DNA from 4 places in the Mesorhizobium sp. C120A genome. Region 2 is predicted to be linked to each of the others. Evidence: predicted binding sites of a transcription regulator. Region 2 holds the regulator's gene; each other region holds the start of a gene.

Region 1 (5,158 bases), 2.3 Mb from region 2:
TACATGGACGGCGACTGGGAAAGCCCTGATGTAACCAGCTTCCTCGAACTGTTCGTCGTCAACTCGGCTGTTGGCGAGCGCATTGCCGGCGGCGCCAGCTGGCTCATCAACACGGTCCAGCGCATCCGCCACTGGTTCAACGAAAACACCCGCACCGGCTCGAAGCGCAACATCTCGGCGCATTACGATCTCGGCAACGCCTTCTACAAGCAATGGCTCGATCCCAGCATGACCTATTCGTCGGCGCTCTATGCGACCGGCGCCAACGACCTGGAAAGCGCTCAGGCCGCCAAATACCGCGCGCTGGCCAAGGATACCGGCATCGGCAAGAAGGACCATGTGCTCGAGATCGGCTGCGGCTGGGGCGGTTTTGCCGAATTTGCCGCGCGCGAGATCGGCTGCCGCGTCACCGGCCTGACCATCAGCCGCGAACAGCACGATTTTGCCAAGGCGCGCATCCAGAAGGCCGGGCTTGCCGACAAGGTCGACATCAAGCTGCAGGATTACCGAGATGAAACGGGCACTTACGACCGCATCGCCTCGATCGAGATGTTCGAGGCGGTCGGCGAAAAATATTGGCCGGTTTTTTTCGGCAAGATGAAGGCGTGCCTGAGGCCCGGCGGCACCGCCGGCCTGCAGATCATCACCATCAACGAGGCCGCTTACGACACCTATCGGGCGCGGCCGGATTTCATCCAGCGCTATGTCTTCCCGGGCGGCATGCTGCCGACGCCGTCGATCCTGAAGACGCTGGGCAGCGACCATGGCCTTTCCCATCTGCGCGAGCGCGTCTTTCCGGACGACTATGCCCGCACGCTTGCCGAATGGCGCAACCGCTTCTGGGCGTCGTGGGAAAAGATCGTCCCGCTCGGCTTCGACGACCGCTTCAAGAAGCTTTGGGAATTTTATCTCCACTATTGCGAAGCCGGCTTTAGAGCCAGCTACATCGACGTGCGCCAAGTGGTCTACAAAGCCTGATCCGAAGCGTGATTGAGCGGGCGTATGCCCGCTCGTTTTCCCTGTTAGCTGCACGTTGCCTCAAAGCAGGATGCGATACTTCGCAAACCCGGATTCGCCCTCGCCGGCCGGCTCGATCTTGAGCGATTTCACCCCAGATATGAAATCCTTCGCTTTGGGGCCGGTCTCGAACACGACGCTGGTGCCGGGCAGCGGCGTGAACGACCAATTGTCGTCGGCCGAGGGGTTGATCGTGCCTTCGCTGACGACGTAGCGCACGATCACGTCGCGGTTGGTGTCCGGCGCCTCGTAGATGATCTTCGAGGCATTGATGTCGGGGAAATTGCCGCCACCGCCGGCGCGGTAATTGTTGGTGGCGACGACGAATTTCGCTGCCGGATCAATCGGCTTGCCGTCGAAGCTGAGGCCGACGATGCGGTTCGAGCCGGCATTGGCGACGCCACCCTTGGCATCGTATTTCGGCAGCTGCGACAGGTCTATTCCGTAGCTGACGCCATCGATCACATCGAAATTGTAGGACGGGAATTCGGTGTCGATGAGCGCCTGGTCGGCTTTGCCCGGCTCGATCTTCCTGAAAATGCCGGCCGACATTTCCAGCCATTCCTTCACTTGCGCGCCGGTGATTTCGACGGCACGAACCGTGTTCGGATAGAGATAGAGGTCGGCGACGTTCTTGATGGCGATGTCGCCCACCGGCACGTCGGTATAGTAGTCGGCGCCGTTGCGCCCGCCGGCCTTGAAGGGCGCCGCCGCCGACAGCAGCGGCACGTCCTTCCACTGCGTGCTTTTTAATATGTCCTTGAGGTACCAGCTCTGCGCCTGGTTGACGATCTGCACCGACGGATCGTCGGCGACCAGCGCGAAATAGGAATAGAGCGGCGCCGAGGTCTTGCCGACCGGTCGGCGGACATAGGCAAGTGTCGCCTCATGGTCCGCCTTCAGCGCATCGACGACGCGCTGGTCGTCCGCCACCGTCGGCTTGTTTGCCTTGTCGACGCGCTCGTAGATCGGCCTTGCCTCAGATGTGGCCGAGGCTACGCGCCATTTCGATCCGTCCCGTTCCAGAAGCAGATCGATCAGTCCCATATGCGAGCCCCAGAAACCGCCCATCACGGCGGGCTTGCCCTGCAGCGTGCCTTTCTCGGTGTCGACGCCATCGAGCGCCTGAAAATCCTTCTTGCCGGGGAAGACCAAATGCTGATGGCCGGTGAACACCGCATCGATGCCTTCGACGCCGGCGACGAAGAAGGAGGCGTTCTCCATGCCGTCGCCCTGCTTGATATCGATGCCGGAATGCGAGAGCGCGATGACGATGTCGGCGCCCTCCTCCTTGATCTGCGGCACCCATGCCCTGGCCGCCTCGACGATGTCGCGCGTCCTGACATTGCCTTCCAGGTTCTTCAGGTCCCAGACCATGATCTGCGGCGGCACGAAGCCGATGATGCCGATCTTGATCGGCTGCTCGGCGCCCGACCCGTCCTTGATCTTCTTGTCGAGGATGACATAGGGCTTGAGGTAGAGCTTGTCGTCGCGCGGGTTGGCGGCAAGCTCGGTGCCGCGGATCAGATTGGCGCAGACGAACGGGAAATTGGCCCCGGCCAGCACCTTGTCGAGGAACGACAGGCCGTAATTGAACTCGTGATTGCCGAGCGTCGAGCATTCATAGCCCAGCAGGTTCATGCCCTTCATGATCGGATGCAGATCGCCTTCCTTGAGGCCCTTCTCATAGGCGATGTAATCGCCCATCGGATTGCCCTGCAAAAGATCGCCATTGTCGATCAGCATCGCATTGGTGGCTTCCTTGCGCACCGCCGCGATCAGTGAGGCCGTCCGCGACAGGCCCATCGTGTCGTTGGCTTTGTCTGCGTAGTAGTCGTAAGGCAGCACATTCACATGGATGTCGGTGGTCTCCATGATCCTCAGATGCGCCTGATTGGCCTGCGCGCGGGCGGAAAACGGATGCAGCATGATCAGCGCCCCGCTGGCGGCCGCACCGGCAAGCAAACTACGGCGGGAGACGGGGTAATTGAGATGCGGCATTGGTTTTCCTTCCCAGCGACGTGACAAGATCCCAGCCCCGGGCGGAAGCTTCGCGCCGAAAACCGGCCATGTCCATCGGGAAGTCAGTCGATCAGCAAAAGGTGACGGCTGGATGAATATCCTTGGCCGCGGTTGAGAACCTCAGCCCTTGTCATCGTCGCCCTGGGTGATCAGCCGCGCGCTGCGCTGGCCGGTGAAATAGATCCATAGCCAGCTAAGCGACACCGAGAGCCGGTTGCGGAAACCGATCAGGAAGTAGATATGCGCCACGCCCCACAGCCACCAGGCAAGCCATCCCGTGAGCTTGATCGAGCCGAAATCGATCGCGGCTGCCCACTTGCCGATCGTCGCCAGGTCGCCGGCATGTTTGTAGCGGAAAGGCCGCGGCGCGCCATCGCCGGCCAGCCGCGCCCTGATCGTCGCGGCGACATGCTTGCCCTCCTGCTTGGCCGAGGGCGCCACGCCGGGCACCGGTTTGCCGTCCGGCCGCAAGACATGCGCGGTGTCGCCGATGACGAAGATTTCAGGACTGTTCGGCACGGTCAGATCGGGCTCGACCATTACCCTGCCCGCCCGGTCCACCGGCGCGCCCAGCCACTCTCCCGCGGGGGAAGCCGCCACGCCGGCGGCCCACAGGATGGTTCGCGCCGGCAGATGCGTATCGCCAAAGACGACGCCTTCGGCATCGAGGCGCGTGACGGCGCGGCCAAGCTCGACCGTGACGCCCCGCCGCTCCAGCGCCTTGCGCGCATAGTCGGACAGCTTTGGCGCGAAATTGGCTAGGATCCTGTCTCCGGCCTCGACCAGCACCACACGCGCCTCACGCGTGTCGATGTTGCGGAATTCGCCGCGCAGCGTTTCATGCGCGAGTTCCACAATGGTGCCGGCAAGCTCCACGCCGGTCGGGCCGCCGCCGACGATGACCAGTGTCAGCAGTGCCTGGCGCTTGGCCGGATCGGTCTCGCGCTCGGCCTGCTCGAAGGCGAGCAGGATGCGCCGGCGAATGGTGGTTGCGTCTTCAAGCGTCTTCAGCCCGGGCGCGAAAGGCTCCCATTCGTCGTGGCCGAAATAAGCATGACGCGCGCCGGTGGCGAGCACCAGCGTGTCGTAGGGAACAGAACTGCCGTCCTCAAGCAGCACGCGTTTGCCTGGACGGTCGACGCCGGTGACGTTGCCGAGCAGGGTCGTCACGTCCTCGCGCTTGCGCAGCAGATGACGGATCGGCCAGGCGACTTCCGAGGTCGCCAGCGAGGTGGTCGCCACCTGGTAGAGCAGCGGCTGGAAAAGGTGATGGTTGCGCTTGTCGATCATGGTGATGCGCACGGGTGCGCCGGCCAGCGCCCGGGTGAGTTCGAGACCGCCGAACCCTGCGCCGACGACAACGACATGATGGCTGGTTTCACTCATCGCATTCACCCCTGTTTGTCTCCCTTTATCTAGTGATTTTTGTGCACCGCAACAATGTCGGGGCGAGCTAGATTGCCGCTTAAGGCTGCCCAGGACTCGTCGCCGGATGTCGCGAATGCCTATGTCGGCAAGCATGGACGGGTATAGCCTTGCAGGGGCTGGAACCACGGGAGTGAAGCATGGCCAACGACGATGACAAAGATGGCAAAGGGCGGGCGCAATATTCTTCGCCACCTTGCTTCATGCACGAACTCGATCCGGAATTTCGCGCGCCATTGACCGACTGGACCGATGTGCGCCGTTGGCGCAAGGCCGAGCGCGAGCGTCTGATCGCGGCACGGTTGGCGGTTTCCGCCGATGCGCGGGTGGCGATGTCGCGGGCTATCGCCGAAGGGCTCGACGCGGCAATCGGCGACATTGCCGGCCGCATGGTCAGCCTCTATTGGCCGTTTCGCGGCGAGCCGGACCTGCGGCCGTGGATGGCGTCGATCAACGAACGCGGCGGCCGCACGGCGCTGCCCATCGTGATCGAGAAAGGCCAGCCGCTGATCTTCCGCGCTTATGTGCCCGGCGACCGGCTGGAAAAAGGCATCTGGAACATCCCGATCCCGGCCGAAGGCGAGCCGGTGCTGCCCGACATCGTCATCTCGCCGATCGTCGGCATCGACCCGCGAAACTACCGCCTGGGCTATGGCGGTGGCTTCTTCGACCGCACGCTGGCTGCCATGCCGTT
Region 2 (5,158 bases):
AACACTTCGCGGGCCTGCATGCGGCCGACTTCCTTGTTGTCGAAGGTCAGGTAGAAGACGTCCTTGTTCTCGATCAGGCGATCATAGCCGACGACCGGAATGCCTTCGTCCAGCGCCTTCTGCACCGCCGGGCCGATGGCCGAGGCGTCCTGCGCCAGGATGATCAGCGAGTTGGCGCCCTGCGAGATCAGGCTTTCGACGTCGGTCAGCTGCTTGCCGGGATTGGACTGCGCGTCGGCCGAAATGTACTTGTCGCCGGCGGCTTCGATCGCCGTTTTCATCGCCGCCTCGTCGGTCTTCCAGCGCTCTTCCTGGAAGTTCGACCACGACACGCCGATGACCTTGTCCTTCGCCTGCGCGACCGACATCAGCGCCAGCGACATGGCGACACCCGCCAGCATGGCGGCTGCAAATCTGTTCATTATAACCCTCCCTGCGCCGCCCACGGCGCGACAAAACCGGCCCGAAGGCCTGCACAAAGAGGCTCCATTTTTTCGAGCCTCGAAAAAATACTGGTTCAATGATAAGGCACTGTCAACATCGATTATGATGGATTCTGATGGCGTTGCCGAATTTTTTCGAGCTCCGCAATAAACAATGACAGGGCTGCCGGCGTCTGCCAATATTTGGCTGGTGCCGTCGAACGCCTTCACTATCATGAGGCGCGAGGAGGCCGGGAGGAAAACAAATGTCGGTTGGGATCCGCCACGACGATCTGCGCCGTCGCAACCGTGCGATGGTGATTTCGGCCGTGCGCCGGGCCGGCCAGCCGTCGCGGACCGAGATTGCGGCGACCACCGGCCTCAGCCATTCGACGATATCGGCAATCTCGTCTGATCTAATTCAAGAAGGCATCCTGATTGAAGGCAAGCCTGGCGAGACCGGCTCGCTGAAACGCGGCCGGCCGCAGGTCGGCCTTGGCCTCAACCCGGAAGCGGCGGCGGTCATGACCGTGGTGCTGTCGCTGAACTTCCTCTCCGTCACCGTCATCGACTATGCCGGCCAGGTGGTCGCGGAAGAACAGCGCCGGCTCGACACGCTGACCATGCCGCGCGACGAGCTGATCGGCGAATGCGTAGCAATCGTCGGGCGGCGTCTCGCGGACCCGGACCTCGATGTCCAGAGCATCGCCCGCATTGCCATGGGCATCCAGGGCATCACCGATTCGCAGGCGCGGGCCATGCTGTGGTCGCCAATCACGCCACTGACCGACATTGCCTTCGCCGACATGTTGGAAGCGGAATTCGGCATTCCTGCCACCATGGAGAACGACTGCAATATGATGGCGGTGGCCCTGCAATGGCGCCAGCCCGAGCGCTACCGCGACAATTTCATCGCGATCCTCTTGTCGCACGGCATCGGCATGGGGCTGGTGCTGAAAGGCGAACTGTTCACCGGCACCCATTCCTCGGGCGGCGAGTTCGGCCACATGATCCACCGTCCGGGCGGCGCGCTCTGCCGCTGCGGGCGGCGCGGCTGCGTCGAGGCCTATGCCGGAAACTACGCCATCTGGCGCAGCGCCAAAATGATGAGCGAAGATGCCGAGCCGGTCGATATCGGCGACGCTGATATGCGCGCACTCGCCGCGCGCGCCCGCGAAACCGATGGCCCGGAGCGCGAAGCCTATCGCAAGGCCGGTGAGGCGCTCGGCTTCGGCCTCGGCAGCCTGTTTGCACTGATCGATCCGGCACCCGTCGCCATGGTCGGCGTCAGCGCCGCCGCCTTCGACTTGATCGAACCGGCATTGCGCGAAGCGATCGCCCAGACCGCCGGCGGCCAGCACTCGAAATCGATCTCCTTCGACACCGAGCCCAACGAGCTGCCGCTGATCCGCGAAGGCTGTGCCATGCGCGCGCTCGGCTTCGTCGATCAGGAGATTTTCGCGCCGGGCATTCAGGCCAAATCCGGCAAGCATGTCGCCTGAATGGCCGGCAACGGCGCGACGCGCAGCATCCTAGTCTTCCCTGATCGCGTAGCCGGCGCCGCGAATGGTACGGATGACATCCGGCATGCGGCCGTTGTTGACCGCTTTGCGTAAGCGCCCGACATGGACGTCGACGGTTCGCTCGTCGATATAGATCGTCTCGCCCCAGACATTGTCGAGCAGTTGGCTGCGCGAGAACACGCGGCCGGGATGGCGCATCATGAATTCGAGCAGCCGGAACTCGGTCGGTCCGAGCCTGATCTCGCTCTTCTTGCGGTAGACACGGTGCGACTCGCGGTCGAGCACGATGTCGCCGACCTTGAGCACGCTGGACAGCACTTCCGGCTTGGCCCGGCGCAGCAGCGCCTTCACGCGCGCCATGAACTCCGGCGTCGAGAATGGCTTGACCAGATAGTCGTCGGCACCGGTGGACAGGCCGCGCACGCGATCGCTTTCCTCACCGCGCGCGGTCAGCATGATGATCGGCAGCCGCTCGGTTTCGGGCCGCACTCTAAGCCGCCGGCAGAGCTCGATGCCGGAAACAGCGGGCACCATCCAGTCGAGCACCAGGAGATCGGGCACGTTTTCCTGCAGGCGGATCTCGGCCTCGTCGCCGCGTGTCACCACCTCGACCTGATAGCCTTCGGATTCGAGGTTGTAGCGGAGGAGCACGCCCAGCGGCTCCTCGTCCTCCACGACCATGATGCGTGGCGCGATCATAGGCAGTTCACCCTCATCAGGCCGGCGTGGCCATCGCCGTCTCGTCCTGCTTCGGACGATTGGCGGGCAATTGCTGGCCGGTCAGCACATAATACGCATTTTCGGCGATGTTGGTGACATGATCGCCGATGCGCTCAAGATTCTTGGCGCAGAACAAGAGATGCGTGCAGGCGGTGATGTTGCGAGGGTCTTCCATCATGTAGGTCAAGAGCTCACGAAACACGGACGTGTATTTGACGTCGATGCGCTCGTCGTCATTCCTGAGTTTTGCAAGCGCTGCCGCATCGGTGGCGGCATATTCCTCGACGACGCCTTGCACCTGGATCAGCACCAGTTGCGCCATGGCATCGATGGAGTGCGAGAGGTCGCGCGGCGTGACGCTCAAGCCCACGGTGCCGACGCGTTTGGCGATGTTCTTGGCGAGGTCGCCGATGCGCTCGAGGTCGCCCGCCATGCGGATCGAGCCGACCACGGCGCGCAGATCGTTGGCCATCGGCTGGCGCTTGGCGATCAGCGTGATGGCGCGGTCGTCCAGTTCGCGCTGGCGCGCATCCATGATGGCGTCGTCGGAAACGACACGCTGTGCCAGCGCATTGTCCGAATTGAGCAGCGCCCTGGTCGAGCCGCTGACCATCGAGCCTGCCAGATCGCCCATGTCGCGGATCAGCTTGCTGATCTGCCCGAGCTCTTCATCGAAGGAGGCGACGGTATGTTCACCCATGATCTTGGTCCTCGTGCCTAAAAATTCACCCGCCGGACGGCTCAGCCGAAGCGGCCGGTAATGTAGTCCTGGGTGCGCTTGTCGTCGGGGTTGGTGAACATCTTGTCGGTGACGCCCTCCTCGACGAGATAGCCGAGATGGAACATCGCCGTGCGCTGCGAGACGCGCGCCGCCTGCTGCATCGAGTGGGTGACGATGACGATCGTGTAGTTCTGGCGCAGTTCGTCGATCAGCTCCTCGACACGGGCGGTGGCGATCGGATCGAGCGCCGAGCAGGGCTCGTCCATCAGGATCACCTCCGGCGACACGGCGATGGCGCGCGCGATGCACAGGCGCTGCTGCTGGCCGCCGGACAGGCCGGTGCCGGGCTCCTGCAGGCGGTCCTTGACCTCGTTCCAGATCGCAGCCTTCTTCAGGCTCTGCTCGACGATCTGGTCCATGTCGGACTTGCGCTTGGCCAGCCCATGGATGCGCGGGCCGTAGGCGACGTTCTCGTAGATCGACTTCGGGAACGGGTTGGGTTTCTGGAACACCATGCCGACGCGGGCGCGCAGTTCGACGACATCGATGTTCTTGTCGTAGATGTCGTCTTCATCGAGCGTGATCTTGCCGGTCACCCGCGCCGAATCGATGGTGTCGTTCATGCGGTTGAGGCAGCGCAGGAAGGTCGACTTGCCGCAGCCGGACGGGCCGATCAGCGCCGTCACCTGGTTCTGGCGGACGTCGAGATTGACGTCGAACAACGCCTGCTTCTCGCCGTAGAAGACGCCGACCTTGTCGCCGCGCATCTTGATGACTTCGTTCGACTTGGCGTTCATTTTGTCGCCCACTGCATTCTCAAGGGACTGTTCGGTCATGATGTTCATACCAAATTGCCTTTTTTCTACCAGCGCCGCTCGAAGCGGCGCCGGAGCACGATCGCGGTGATGTTCATGGCCATGAGGAAGACGAGCAGGATGATGATGGCGCCGGACATGCGCTCGACAAAAGCGCGCTCAGCCTCGTTTGCCCACATATAGATCTGAACCGGCAGCGCGGTCGCCGGATCGAAAGGCGTCGTCGGATAATCGGCGACGAAAGCGACCATGCCGATCAAGAGCAGCGGTGCTGTCTCGCCGAGCGCACGCGCCAGGCCGATGATGGTGCCGGTAAGGATGCCTGGGGCGGCAAGCGGCAGGATGTGGTGGAACACCATCTGCATCTTGGAGGTGCCGAGGCCGAGCGCCGCCGAGCGGATCGACGGCGGCACCGCGGCGAGGGCGGCGCGCGTGGCGATGATGATGGTCGGCAGCGTCATCAAGGTCAGCACCAGGCCGCCGACGAAGGAAGCCGAGCGCGGCATGCCGAGGAAGTTGATGAACACGGCAAGGCCAAGCAGACCGAAGACGATCGACGGCACCGCCGCGAGATTGTTGATGTTGACTTCGATCAGGTCCGTAAAGCGGTTCTTCTTGGCGAACTCCTCCAGATAGATCGAGGCGGCGACGCCGATCGGCAGCGCCAGCAAAAGCACGATCACCATCATGTAGAACGAACCGATGATGGCCACGCCCATGCCCGACGTCTCGGGCCGGCTGGAGGCGCCATAGCTGAACAGGCCGGTGTTGAAATGCTCGGCCATCGCGCCTTCGGCTTTGAGCTTGTTCATCCAGTCGATCTGCTGGTTGGACACCTTGCGGCGCGCTTCATCGACGCCGAGGTCGATCTGGCCCTTGAAGGCCGAGTCGAGATTGGCGGCGGCCAGGATGTCGACGTCACGCGTCGTGCCGATCACCGACGGATCGGCGGAGACG
Region 3 (5,158 bases), 280 kb from region 2:
CATCAGAAAAGCTTGCTCGCCGACCAGCTTGCGGCGCAGCCAGGCGGAGAACTGGTCGACGATGAAGATCGTCGTGAACAACAGCAGCACCAACGCCACCGTCTTGGCGCCGAAACCGCGCGATATCGAGAGCTTCAGTTCCTCGCCGATACCGCCGCCGCCGACGGCGCCGATAATGGTCGAGGCCCGCACGTTGATCTCGACGCGCAGCAATGTGTAGGACATGAAATTGGGCAGCACCTGCGGCAGGTCGGCGAAGCGCACGCGCTCGAACCAGTTGCCGCCGACCGCTCTCAGGCCCTCTTCGGCGCGCATGTCGATGTTCTCGTTGATTTCATAGAACAGCTTGCCCAGCGCGCCGATCGAATGCAGGCCGATGGCGATGATGGCTGCGATCGGCCCGGTCGAGACAATGGCGGCGAACAGGCCGGCAATGACGATTTCGGGAAAGGCGCGCAGCAATTCCATGAAGCGCTTGACGACGAGCCGCAGCGCCGGATGCGGCGTCAGGTTGCGCGCGGCGATGAACGAAAACGGCACGGCGAAGATGAAACCGATGAAAGTCGAGACCAGCGCCACGTTGAGTGTGGTCAGCATCAGCTCGAAATATTCGGGGATGTAGAAGCCGCCCCAGACATAGACGCGGCCGAGCGGGAAGTTGAACTCCTGGGTGCCGGTGTCATGCGGCGAGGCGATGTCGAACAGCGCCCGCCAGACGTCGTTCCAGTCCTTCGGGATCAGCCAGCTGAGGAAGTCGAATATATGCGGCAGCCGGTCCCAGAAGTGACCGGCATTGGCCTCGTCGGCGAACCACATGCTCGACAGCGTCGCCGCCAGCAGCAGGCCGATGCCGAGGATGGTATAAAGCCGCCGCAACGATATCTGGCGCTGCCAGGCGTTGGCTACCTGCAGGGTCGCGTTGGAGCGGGCTGTTGCTGAGATGGTCATTATCGGGACATGCAAAAAGGGCGGCGTTTTTCACGTCGCCCTTTCTGATTTTGCCGTCAGCCGCCGATGGCTGCCTTACGGGCTTCGACGATGACGTTGTAGAAGTCAGGCTTGACCGGGACGTAACCGGTGAAGTCGCCGCCTTCGACGCCTTCGAAACAGGCCTTGTCCTTCTTCGGCAGGTCGGTGAAGAAGGCGGCAAGCTTGGCGGTCATGTCGTCGCCGAGCGCGGTGCGCACGACCAGCGGGCCGTTCGGGATCAGGCCCGAGCGCCAGACTTCGACGAAGTCGTTGGGGTCGACGGCGCCCTTGGCGGTGACCTTGTGGAAGGTGCCGGAGGTGTAGCCGTTCTTGAAGTCGCCGATGCCGGAGGAATCGTCAACCGCAACGTCGACTTTGCCGTCGCGAACGGCGAGGATGTTGTTTTCATGGCCGCCATTGAACTGGGTCGAGGCGAAGTAGGCGTCGTTCGAGGCGCCGGTGTCCTTCGGGATCTGGGTCAGCGGGATCAGGTAGCCCGAGGTCGAGTCCGGATCGGCGTAGCCGAGCTTCTTGCCCTTGGCCGACTTGATGTCGGTAATGCCCGAAGACTTCAGCGCCAGGCCGATGGAATAATAGCCGGTGGCGCCGTCGGTCTGCTGGGTGGTGAGGATCGGGGTGACCGCCTTCGGGTCCTTGATGTAGACGCTGGCGTAGCCGGAAGCGCCGAGTTCGGCAAAGTCGAGCGTGCCGCCGAGCAGGCCCTGGATGACGCCGTCATAGTCGGCGGCGGGGAACAGCGAGACCTTTTCGAAGCCGAATTCGGTCTTCAGGTGATCGGCCAGGCACTGATAGTTGCGCAGGCGGTCGGTTTCGTTCTCTCCGCCGAGGATGCCGACGCGGAATTCCTTGAGGTCGGCCGCATGCGCGGCGCTGGTTGCCATGGCGAGCGCCGAAACGGCGCCGAATACCATCTTCCTGAACATTGATGTCTCTCCTGTAAGTTCCGGCCCCGCGCCGGCAGCGTTCTTGATTTTTGCAAGTGCCCTTGACGCGGGCGGTCGATCCAATGCGGCTCAGTTTTGGTCCATGATCTTTTCCGAAAACCGGTATCCACTTTTCGGGATCATGGGTCAGTACCCGGGGAATGCGGGCTCGAGCGGGCTGGCGGATGCGGCGATCTTTTGCTTGTAGGCGATGCTGGTCGAGGTGATGGCCTCGGAGATATCGACGCCGTTGCCGTCGGCGCCATAGACCAGGCGCACGGCCTCGCGGTTGAGCGCTTCCGGCGGACCGTCGAAGACGATCTTGCCGGCAGCCATGCCGATGATGCGGTTGCAATAGGTGCGGGCGGTGTCCAGCGTGTGCAGATTGGTGACGACGGTGATGCCTTCGCGCAGGTTGATGTCCTGCAGCGAGTCCATCACCACCTTGGCGTTGAGCGGGTCGAGCGAAGCGATCGGCTCATCGGCGAGCAGCACCTTGGGCTGCTGCATCATGGCGCGGGCAATGGCGACGCGCTGCTGCTGGCCGCCAGACAGCGTGCCGGCTGGCTGCAGTGCGGTGCGGGCGATGTCGAGGCGCTCGAGTGCTGCAATCGCCTCAGCGCATTCGGCGCGGGTAAACATGCCGAGCAGGTTGGAAAAGGTCGAGCGATGATTGAGACGGCCGAGCAGCACATTGGTCAGCACATCGAGGCGCGGCACCAGGTTGAACTGCTGGAAGATCATGGCGCAGTCGCGCTGCCAGCGTCGCAGCGGCGAGCCACGCAGCCGCGAGACCTCGGCACCGTCAAAAAAAATCGATCCCTGGCTGGGGTCGATGAGACGGTTGATCATGCGAAGGAGGGTGGATTTGCCGGCGCCGGAACGACCGATGATGCCGACCATCTGGCCCTGCGGGATCGACAGGTCGATGGCGCTGACGGCGGTGTTCTTGCCAAATCGGCGCGAGACGCCGCGGATTTCGAGCGTGGCAGGGGTCGATAACATCGAAGAGTTCCAGACCTGAATTGATCGTCTGGTTCTCGCCTAGCGCAGCGACATGAACCTGCCATGTCATGACGATGTCAGTTTTGTTACGCTCCACAGCCGTGCGGCAAGTGGGGGTGATCGCACCCGATCAGGCGCCGTATTTCTCGAGGAACGCGTCTGCCTCGAGTACGCGAAAATCGTCGAGCGCGGCGCGCAGCCTGGCGTGGTCCCAGTCCCACCAGGCGAGCGCCTGGTAGCGTTCGGCCGTGCGGCGATCGAAACGCTCGCGGATCGGCTTGGCTGGCACCCCGCCAACGATGGTGTAGGGCGCGACATCCTTCGACACCACAGCGCCGGCGCCTACGGCAGCACCATCGCCGACGGTGACGCCGGGCAGGATGGTCGAGCCGTGGCCGAGCCAGGTGTCGTGGCCGATGGAGACGCGTTTGGCGCGGCGCTGGGCGAAGAATTCTGTTTCGTGCTCGGCGTCGTCCCAATAGTCGGAGGCGCGATAGGTGAAGTGATGCAGCGTCGGCCGCCAGGTCGGGTGGTTTGTGGCGTTGATGCGCACGGCGGCGGCTATGTTGGAGAACTTGCCGATGGTCGCGCACCAGACGACGCAGTCCTGCATGATGTAGGAATAGTCGCCGAGGATGCTTTCGGACACGCGGCTGCGGTCGGCGATCTCTGTCCAGCGCCCCAATGTCGAGTTCTCGACCTGCGCCGTGGCGTGGACCAACGGCGCTTCCGATAGTTTCCTGCTCATGCAGCGATTTTTCCGGCGGCGAAAGAGGTCACGTCGATGATGCGATCGGCGACGGCTTCACGCACATCCGGGTCATGGAAGATGCCGAGCAAGGCGACACCGCCGGCTTTCTTGGCGGCGATCAACGCAACCACAACGTCGCGGTTTTTCGAATCGAGCGAAGCTGTCGGCTCGTCGAGCAGCAAGACCGGATGCTCGGTGATGAAGCCGCGCGCGATATTGACGCGCTGCTGCTCACCGCCCGAGAAAGTCGCCGGCGGCAGCGCCCAGAGCTTTTCCGGCAAATTGAGCTGCCCCAGCAAGGTGCGTGCTTTTTTCCGCGCGCTCTCGCGGTCCTCGCCGCGTTCGACCAGCGGCTCGGCGACCACGTCGAGCGCGGATACGCGCGGCACGGTGCGCAGGAACTGGCTGACATAGCCGATCGTCTGGCGGCGCACGGAAAGCACCGTGCGCGGGCTGGCGATGGCGAGATCGATCAGGCCGCCCTCATGCTGAACGATGATCTGGCCTTCATCGACGGCATAATTGCCATAGAGCATTTTCAGGATCGAGCTTTTGCCGGCGCCGGAAGGCCCGCCGAGCACGGCGCATTCACCGGCCCGGATCGAGAATGAGACGCCGGCGACAACCGGCAATCTGATGCCGTCGCGCAGATGCATGGTGAAGCTTTTGGCGACGCCGGAAACAACGAGGGGCGTCGGCATCAGAAGGTTCTCCAATCGTTGTTCGTCCGCGGGCCAACACCCCCCTCTGCCTTGCCAGGCATCTCCCCCTCAAGGGGGGAGATTGGCTGTCGCGTTCGACTTCGCCATTCTTCTGCATCGTAGAAGGGGCGGGACATAAAAGCTGCTGATCTCCCCCCTTGAGGGGGAGATGGCCGGCAGGCCAGAGGGGGGTGCCTTGGCGCCATCTTCACACCTGTAGAATCGAGGAAACAAGCAATTGCGTGTAAGGCGCGCGGGGATCGTCGAGCACGCGATCCGTCAGGCCGCTTTCGACGACACGGCCGTCTTTCATCACCATAATACGCTGCGACAGAAGCCGGGCGACGGCGAGATCGTGGGTGACGACGATGGCCGCCAGGCCGAGATCGGTGACCAACCCGCGCAGCAAATCGAGCAGGCGCGCCTGCACCGAGACGTCGAGGCCGCCGGTCGGCTCGTCCATGAACACCAGCCTCGGTCCGGTGACGAGGTTGCGGGCGATTTGCAGGCGCTGGCGCATGCCGCCGGAAAAGGCGCGCGGCTCGTCGTCGATGCGGTTCTCGTCGATCTCGACGCGCGACAGCCAGTCGACGGCAGTGGCGCGGATCTTGCCGTAATGGCGGTCACCGACCGCCATTAGCCGCTCGCCGACATTGGCGCCGGCAGACACCGTCATGCGCAAGCCGTCGGCGGGGTTCTGATGAACAAAGCCCCAGTCGGTGCGCATCAGGAAGCGGCACTCGGCCTCGCTCATACGGTAGAGTTCGCGGAACTGGCCGTCGCGCATG
Region 4 (5,158 bases), 120 kb from region 2:
TGAAATTGCTCTAGGCTGAGCGCAGGGCCGCCGCCGGCGGCAGCATCAAGATGCTGCCGCCGCGTTGTTTGACGCCGGCGTCGTCTTGTGCCGCCGGTGCCGCTACGCCGGTCAATTCGCTGAACGCCTCGATCGGGCTGGGCCGGCCTAGATAGTAGCCCTGGCCGATCTCGCAGGCCTCGGCGTCGAGGAATTTCAGCTCGCCCAGCGTCTCGACGCCCTCGGCCAGAACCGGCAGGCCGAGACCGCGGCCAAGCCCCAGAACGGCGCGCACGATGGCTGCCACCTGGCCGTTGCTGTCGACTGATTTGATGAATGAGCCGTCGATCTTGATCTTGTCGAAGGGGAAGGCGCGGAGATTGGACAGCGAGGAGTAGCCGGTGCCGAAATCGTCCATCGCCACACGCACGCCAAGCGCCTTCACCTGGCGCAAGGTCGCCAGCGCGCGCGGCATGTCCTTGACCAGCGCCGTTTCGGTGATCTCGAGTTCGAGCCTGCCGGGCGTCAGGCCGGAGCCGAGCAGGACTTCATGCACCTTGCGGCTGAAATTCGGATTGTGGAGCTGCACCGCCGAGACATTGACCGCGACGGTGAGAGGGTTCTTCCAGCGCGCAGCCTCGGCGCAGGCCGTCGCCAGCACCCATTCGCCGATCTGGATGATGACGCCGCTGTCTTCGGCCACCGGGATGAAGGTCGCCGGCGACACGTCGCCGCGCTGCGGATGGCGCCAGCGGATCAGCGCTTCGAACCCGACCATCCGCCCGCTGCTGATCTCCTTTTGTGGCTGGTAGACGAGGCGAAACTCATCGCGCGCCATGGCCTGGCGCAGTTCGTGCTCCATCACGCGCCGGTCTCGCGCCTCGGCGCCCATCGAGGCCTCGAAGTAACGGTAAGTGTCCTTGCCCTCGGCCTTGGCGCGGTAGAGCGCGGTGTCGGCGTGGCTGACCAGGAGTGTCGGCTCATCGGCGTCGAGCGGATAAAGTGCAATGCCGATGCTGGCCGACACCAGCCCGCCACCGACCGACAGCCGGTTTTCCTCGCGCATGGCCGCCAGCACCGCCTCGGCGATGCGGCCGGCCGCCTGCGGATCGGGAAGGTTCGGAGCGATGATGGCGAACTCGTCGCCGCCGAGACGCGCCAGCATCTGTCCGTGGCGGAGCACGGCGGAGGCGCATAGCGCCACCTTCTGCAGCATGGCATCGCCGGCGCCATGCCCGAACAGGTCGTTCACTTCCTTGAAGCGGTCGAGGTCGAGCAGCAGCAGCGCAAGATGCCCACCCTTGCCGCCGCGGTCCATTGCGGCAATTTCGGCCTCGAGCCGGCCGGAGAAACTGCGGCGGTTGGGGAGCCCGGTCAGCGGGTCGAAATGGGCGAGGCGCAGGATCTCCTGCTCGGCCTTCCTGCGTTCGCGGATGTCGCGCACGGCGACCACGCTGTGCCGCTTGCCGCAATAGTCGATGCTTCTGGCGATAAGTTCGACGGGGATGGTGGCGCCGTCATGGGCTCTGAGTTCGGCTTCCTGTGCCTGTCCGCTGCAGTCGGACATGCCGGCCGCGGTGCGTTCGCCGAAGAGGTCGCCAAGCAGCATCGCGTTCAGCACTTCCGGCGCAATGCCGGTGAGTGCCGCGATGCTGTCATTGGCGCTGACGATGCGGGCGCCGTCGCAGACGATCAGCCCCTCGACGGCGGCGTTGGCGAGGCCGTGCATGCGCTCGGCCTCGAGCTTGTGACGCCGGAAGCGAAGGTCGATCCACAATGCTGCGGCTGAAAGCACCAGGATAGCCATGCTGACTGCAGCGGCGGCGAAGGCCTGCGACACCGGTTCGACCGTGAACTGCGATATCTCGATGGAGGAGTCCGGGAAGATCGACACCGCGCCCATGGCGATGAAGTGCAGGCTGCAGATCGCCAGCGTCAACAGGATGGCGGCGGCGATTGTGGCCTGCATGGACGGCCGTCGCAACACGACCAGCAGCGCCAGCGCGGCGAGGGTGACGCCTGTCAGCACCGAGACGCCGACCAGCAGCGGGTTCCAGACGATGCGCCCTTCGACCTCGAAGGCGGCCATGCCGATATAGTGCATGGCGGCGATACCAGCGCCGAGGACCGCGCCGCCGACCAGAGGGTAGTCGATGCCCCGGCGCAAGGTGGCGATCCACATGCCCGCAGCGGTCAGGGCGACGGAACCGGCGAGCGAAAGCGCCGACATTTCCGTATTGTAGGCGTTGGGGATTCCGGGAGAAAAGGCAAGCATTGCGATGAAATGCGTCGCCCAGATACCGAAGCCGGTGGAAGTGGCTGCTATCATCAGCCAGGTATAGCGGTTGCGCTCGCTCGAGCGGTCGACATGGCGAAGCAGGTTGACCGCCGAGAAGGAAGAAATACCGCAAATGAGCGCTGCCAGTGCGACCAGTCTCAGATCGTGCTCATGCACGATACAATTATAGACCGTCAGCATCTCGCCCCACCTGCTCTCCCACAGCAATCAAGCCGTCCACTTGATTAGTATGCCACGCTTGACGAAGAATCGGTTATGCGAACTACAACTACAGCGGGTTTTTCGGGTTGTATGTTGCGGCGATCCTGTTCTCATTCCAGACGCACGGTTACAGCAGCGCCTGGCGCGATGCCGCTCGGCCGATCTCGATCTGGCCGAGCGCCGGTTTGGCGGCCGCACGGTGCAGGTGCGTGGCGCTGTCACGCGGGCCCTTCACGCATCGCTGGGCGGTCGGCGATCCTTGCAGGCCCACCATGCCCCATTCTATCGCTGAGCCGGCTTGGCATTTCTCTCTGTCCTCGTTGCAAGGCGAGGGGGCGCGAAGTTAGCCGGGTATGAAATTCACGAAACAGCAACAAATCCGTTGTCCGATTGTCATCAGCGACACATATTGCGTTCGCGGGAGCGCCCCTTTCGCCAATGACAAACGGGAGATGAAACATGAAGTTGTTCGGCTTTGCGGCCGGTGTTGCCGCCACCTTGACCCTGCTTTCCACCACCTCCGCCTTCACCGCCACCCAGATCAGTTGGTGGCATGCAATGACCGGCGCCAATGCCGAGGTGGTCGACAAGATCGCCAAGGATTTCAATGCCAGCCAGAGCGACTATGAAATTCTCCCTGTTTTCAAGGGCACCTATCCCGAAACGCTGAATGCCGGCATCGCTGCCTTTCGTGCGGGGCAAGCGCCCGACATCATCCAGGTGTTCGACGTGGGTACCGGCGTCATGATGGCCGCCGAAGGTGCGATCAAGCCGGTGGCCGATGTGCTGACCAGCGCCGGCGTGACCTTCGACAAGAGCCAGTATTTGCCCGGCATCGTCGGCTACTATTCGAAGCCGGACGGGACCATGCTGTCCTTCCCCTATAATTCCTCGTCGCCCATCCTCTACTACAACAAGGATATCTTCCAGAAGGCCGGGCTTGATGTGAACAATCCGCCAAAGACCTGGAACGAGGTGTGGGAAGCCGCCAAGAAGATCAAGGCGAGCGGCGCCGCTTCCTGCGGCTATACCTCGACGTGGTTGACCTGGATCCACCTTGAGGCCTTCGCGGCCTGGAACGACGTTTCCTATGGCACCAACCAGAACGGACTTGCCGGAACCGACGTCGAGCTCAAGATCAATGCGCCGATCTTCGTCAATCATTTCCAGGCGCTCGCCGACCTGGCCAAGGACGGCACCTTCAAATATGGCGGCCGTACATCCGAAGCCAAGCAGATCTTTCTTGCCGGAGAATGCGGCATCTTCACCGAATCGTCGGGGGGTCTCGGTGACATCGTCAAGTCGGGCATGAACTACGGCATCGGCCAGCTTCCCTATGATAGTGACGCCAAGGGCGCGCCCCAGAACACCACGCCGGGCGGCGCCAGCCTGTGGGTGTTCGGCAACAAATCGGACGAGGAATACAAGGGCGTCGCGGCGTTCTTCTCCTACCTGTCCAAGACCGAAGTGCAGGAGTATCTGCACCAGAAGTCGGGTTATCTGCCGGTGACGCTCGCTGCCTATGAGGCGACCAAGAAGTCCGGCTTCTATGACAAGAACCCGGGCCGTGAGACGCCGATCCTGCAGATGCTGGGCAAGGCGCCGACCGAGAACTCGAAGGGCGTGCGCCTCGTCAACCTGCCGCAGGTGCGCGACATCGAGAATGAGGAGTTCGAGAAGATGCTGGCCGGCCAGCAGACTGCGCAGCAGGCGCTCGACAACGCGGTCGCACGCGGCAACAAGGCGATTCAGGAAGCGATCGGAAACTGAAGCGATTTGTCAGTTGAACCTCGTCCACGCGGACCCGCGTGGACGATTTCCTGAATAGCGAGGGAATCACCCTGTCTCCACGCGTCGTCTTCCCCAACAAGACCCTGCCTTACCTGCTGGTGGCGCCGCAACTCGCCATTACGCTGATCTTTTTCTACTGGCCGACCGGGCAGGCGCTCTACCAGTCGATGCTTAGGGAAGACCCGTTCGGGCTGAAGAGCAAGTTCGTCGGGCTCGCCAACTTTCGCAAGGTGCTGGCCGACCCGGCCTACCTCAACTCGATCAAAGTCACGCTGGTGTTCTCTCTGGCGACCGCGATCGTCGCCATGGGTGTGGCCCTGTTGCTTGCCGTCATGGCCGAGAAGGTGGTGCGCGGCAGAGGCCTTTATCGCACGCTGCTGATCTGGCCGTATGCGGTGGCGCCGGCGATTGCCGGCATGTTGTGGCTGTTTCTGTTCAACCCCTCGATCGGTTCGCTGGCCTACGCCTTGAGAGGTCTCGGCATCGCCTGGGATCCCTTGCTTAACGGAAACCAAGCCATGATCCTGCTGGTATCTGCGGCTGCCTGGAAGCAGATCAGCTACAATTTCCTGTTCTTCGTCGCCGGGCTGCAGGCGGTGCCGAAGACGTTGATAGAGGCGGCGGCCATGGACGGCGCCGGGGAGACGAAGCGCTTCTGGACCATCGTCTTCCCGCTGCTCGCACCGACGACCTTCTTCCTGCTGGTCGTCAACACTGTCTATGCGCTGTTCGACACTTTCGGTATCGTTCATGCCGTCACCGGCGGCGGGCCAGGCAAGGCCACCGAGACGCTGGTCTACAAGGTCTACAATGACGGTTTCGTCAATTTGATCCTCGGCGATTCGGCCGCGCAGTCGGTCATCCTGATGGTCATCGTCATCTCACTCA

What was found. Region 2 encodes PhoB, which activates phosphate uptake and scavenging genes when phosphate is short. Its sites were predicted from a motif close to TGTCATNNANCTGTCAT; they were not measured.
Region 1: a site for PhoB is predicted at 3,120-3,136, ahead of NL532_RS17480 (bifunctional 2',3'-cyclic-nucleotide 2'-phosphodiesterase/3'-nucleotidase). Genes of this name have one in related genera too.
Region 3: a site for PhoB is predicted at 2,993-3,009, ahead of phnC (phosphonate ABC transporter ATP-binding protein). Genes of this name have one in related genera too.
Region 4: a site for PhoB is predicted at 2,860-2,876, ahead of ugpB (sn-glycerol-3-phosphate ABC transporter substrate-binding protein UgpB). Genes of this name have one in related genera too.

The regions. Positions count from the first base shown of each region.
Region 1 is NZ_CP100476.1:3,620,552-3,625,709, reverse strand. Features, by position in the region: gene NL532_RS17485 (SAM-dependent methyltransferase) at 1-978, shown strand, start outside; gene NL532_RS17480 (bifunctional 2',3'-cyclic-nucleotide 2'-phosphodiesterase/3'-nucleotidase) at 1,039-3,018, opposite strand; gene NL532_RS17475 (NAD(P)/FAD-dependent oxidoreductase) at 3,160-4,425, opposite strand; gene NL532_RS17470 (5-formyltetrahydrofolate cyclo-ligase) at 4,605-5,158, shown strand, end outside.
Region 2 is NZ_CP100476.1:1,334,978-1,340,135, reverse strand. Features, by position in the region: gene xylF (D-xylose ABC transporter substrate-binding protein) at 1-422, opposite strand, end outside; gene NL532_RS06615 (ROK family protein) at 689-1,924, shown strand; gene phoB (phosphate regulon transcriptional regulator PhoB) at 1,955-2,644, opposite strand; gene phoU (phosphate signaling complex protein PhoU) at 2,661-3,365, opposite strand; gene pstB (phosphate ABC transporter ATP-binding protein PstB) at 3,407-4,231, opposite strand; gene pstA (phosphate ABC transporter permease PstA) at 4,249-5,158, opposite strand, start outside.
Region 3 is NZ_CP100476.1:1,611,881-1,617,038, forward strand. Features, by position in the region: gene phnE (phosphonate ABC transporter, permease protein PhnE) at 1-948, opposite strand, end outside; gene phnD (phosphonate ABC transporter substrate-binding protein) at 1,005-1,913, opposite strand; gene phnC (phosphonate ABC transporter ATP-binding protein) at 2,061-2,918, opposite strand; gene NL532_RS07935 (DapH/DapD/GlmU-related protein) at 3,049-3,666, opposite strand; gene phnL (phosphonate C-P lyase system protein PhnL) at 3,663-4,370, opposite strand; gene phnK (phosphonate C-P lyase system protein PhnK) at 4,579-5,158, opposite strand, start outside.
Region 4 is NZ_CP100476.1:1,455,918-1,461,075, forward strand. Features, by position in the region: gene NL532_RS07210 (bifunctional diguanylate cyclase/phosphodiesterase) at 11-2,458, opposite strand; gene NL532_RS07215 (hypothetical protein) at 2,607-2,753, opposite strand; gene ugpB (sn-glycerol-3-phosphate ABC transporter substrate-binding protein UgpB) at 2,939-4,249, shown strand; gene ugpA (sn-glycerol-3-phosphate ABC transporter permease UgpA) at 4,321-5,158, shown strand, end outside.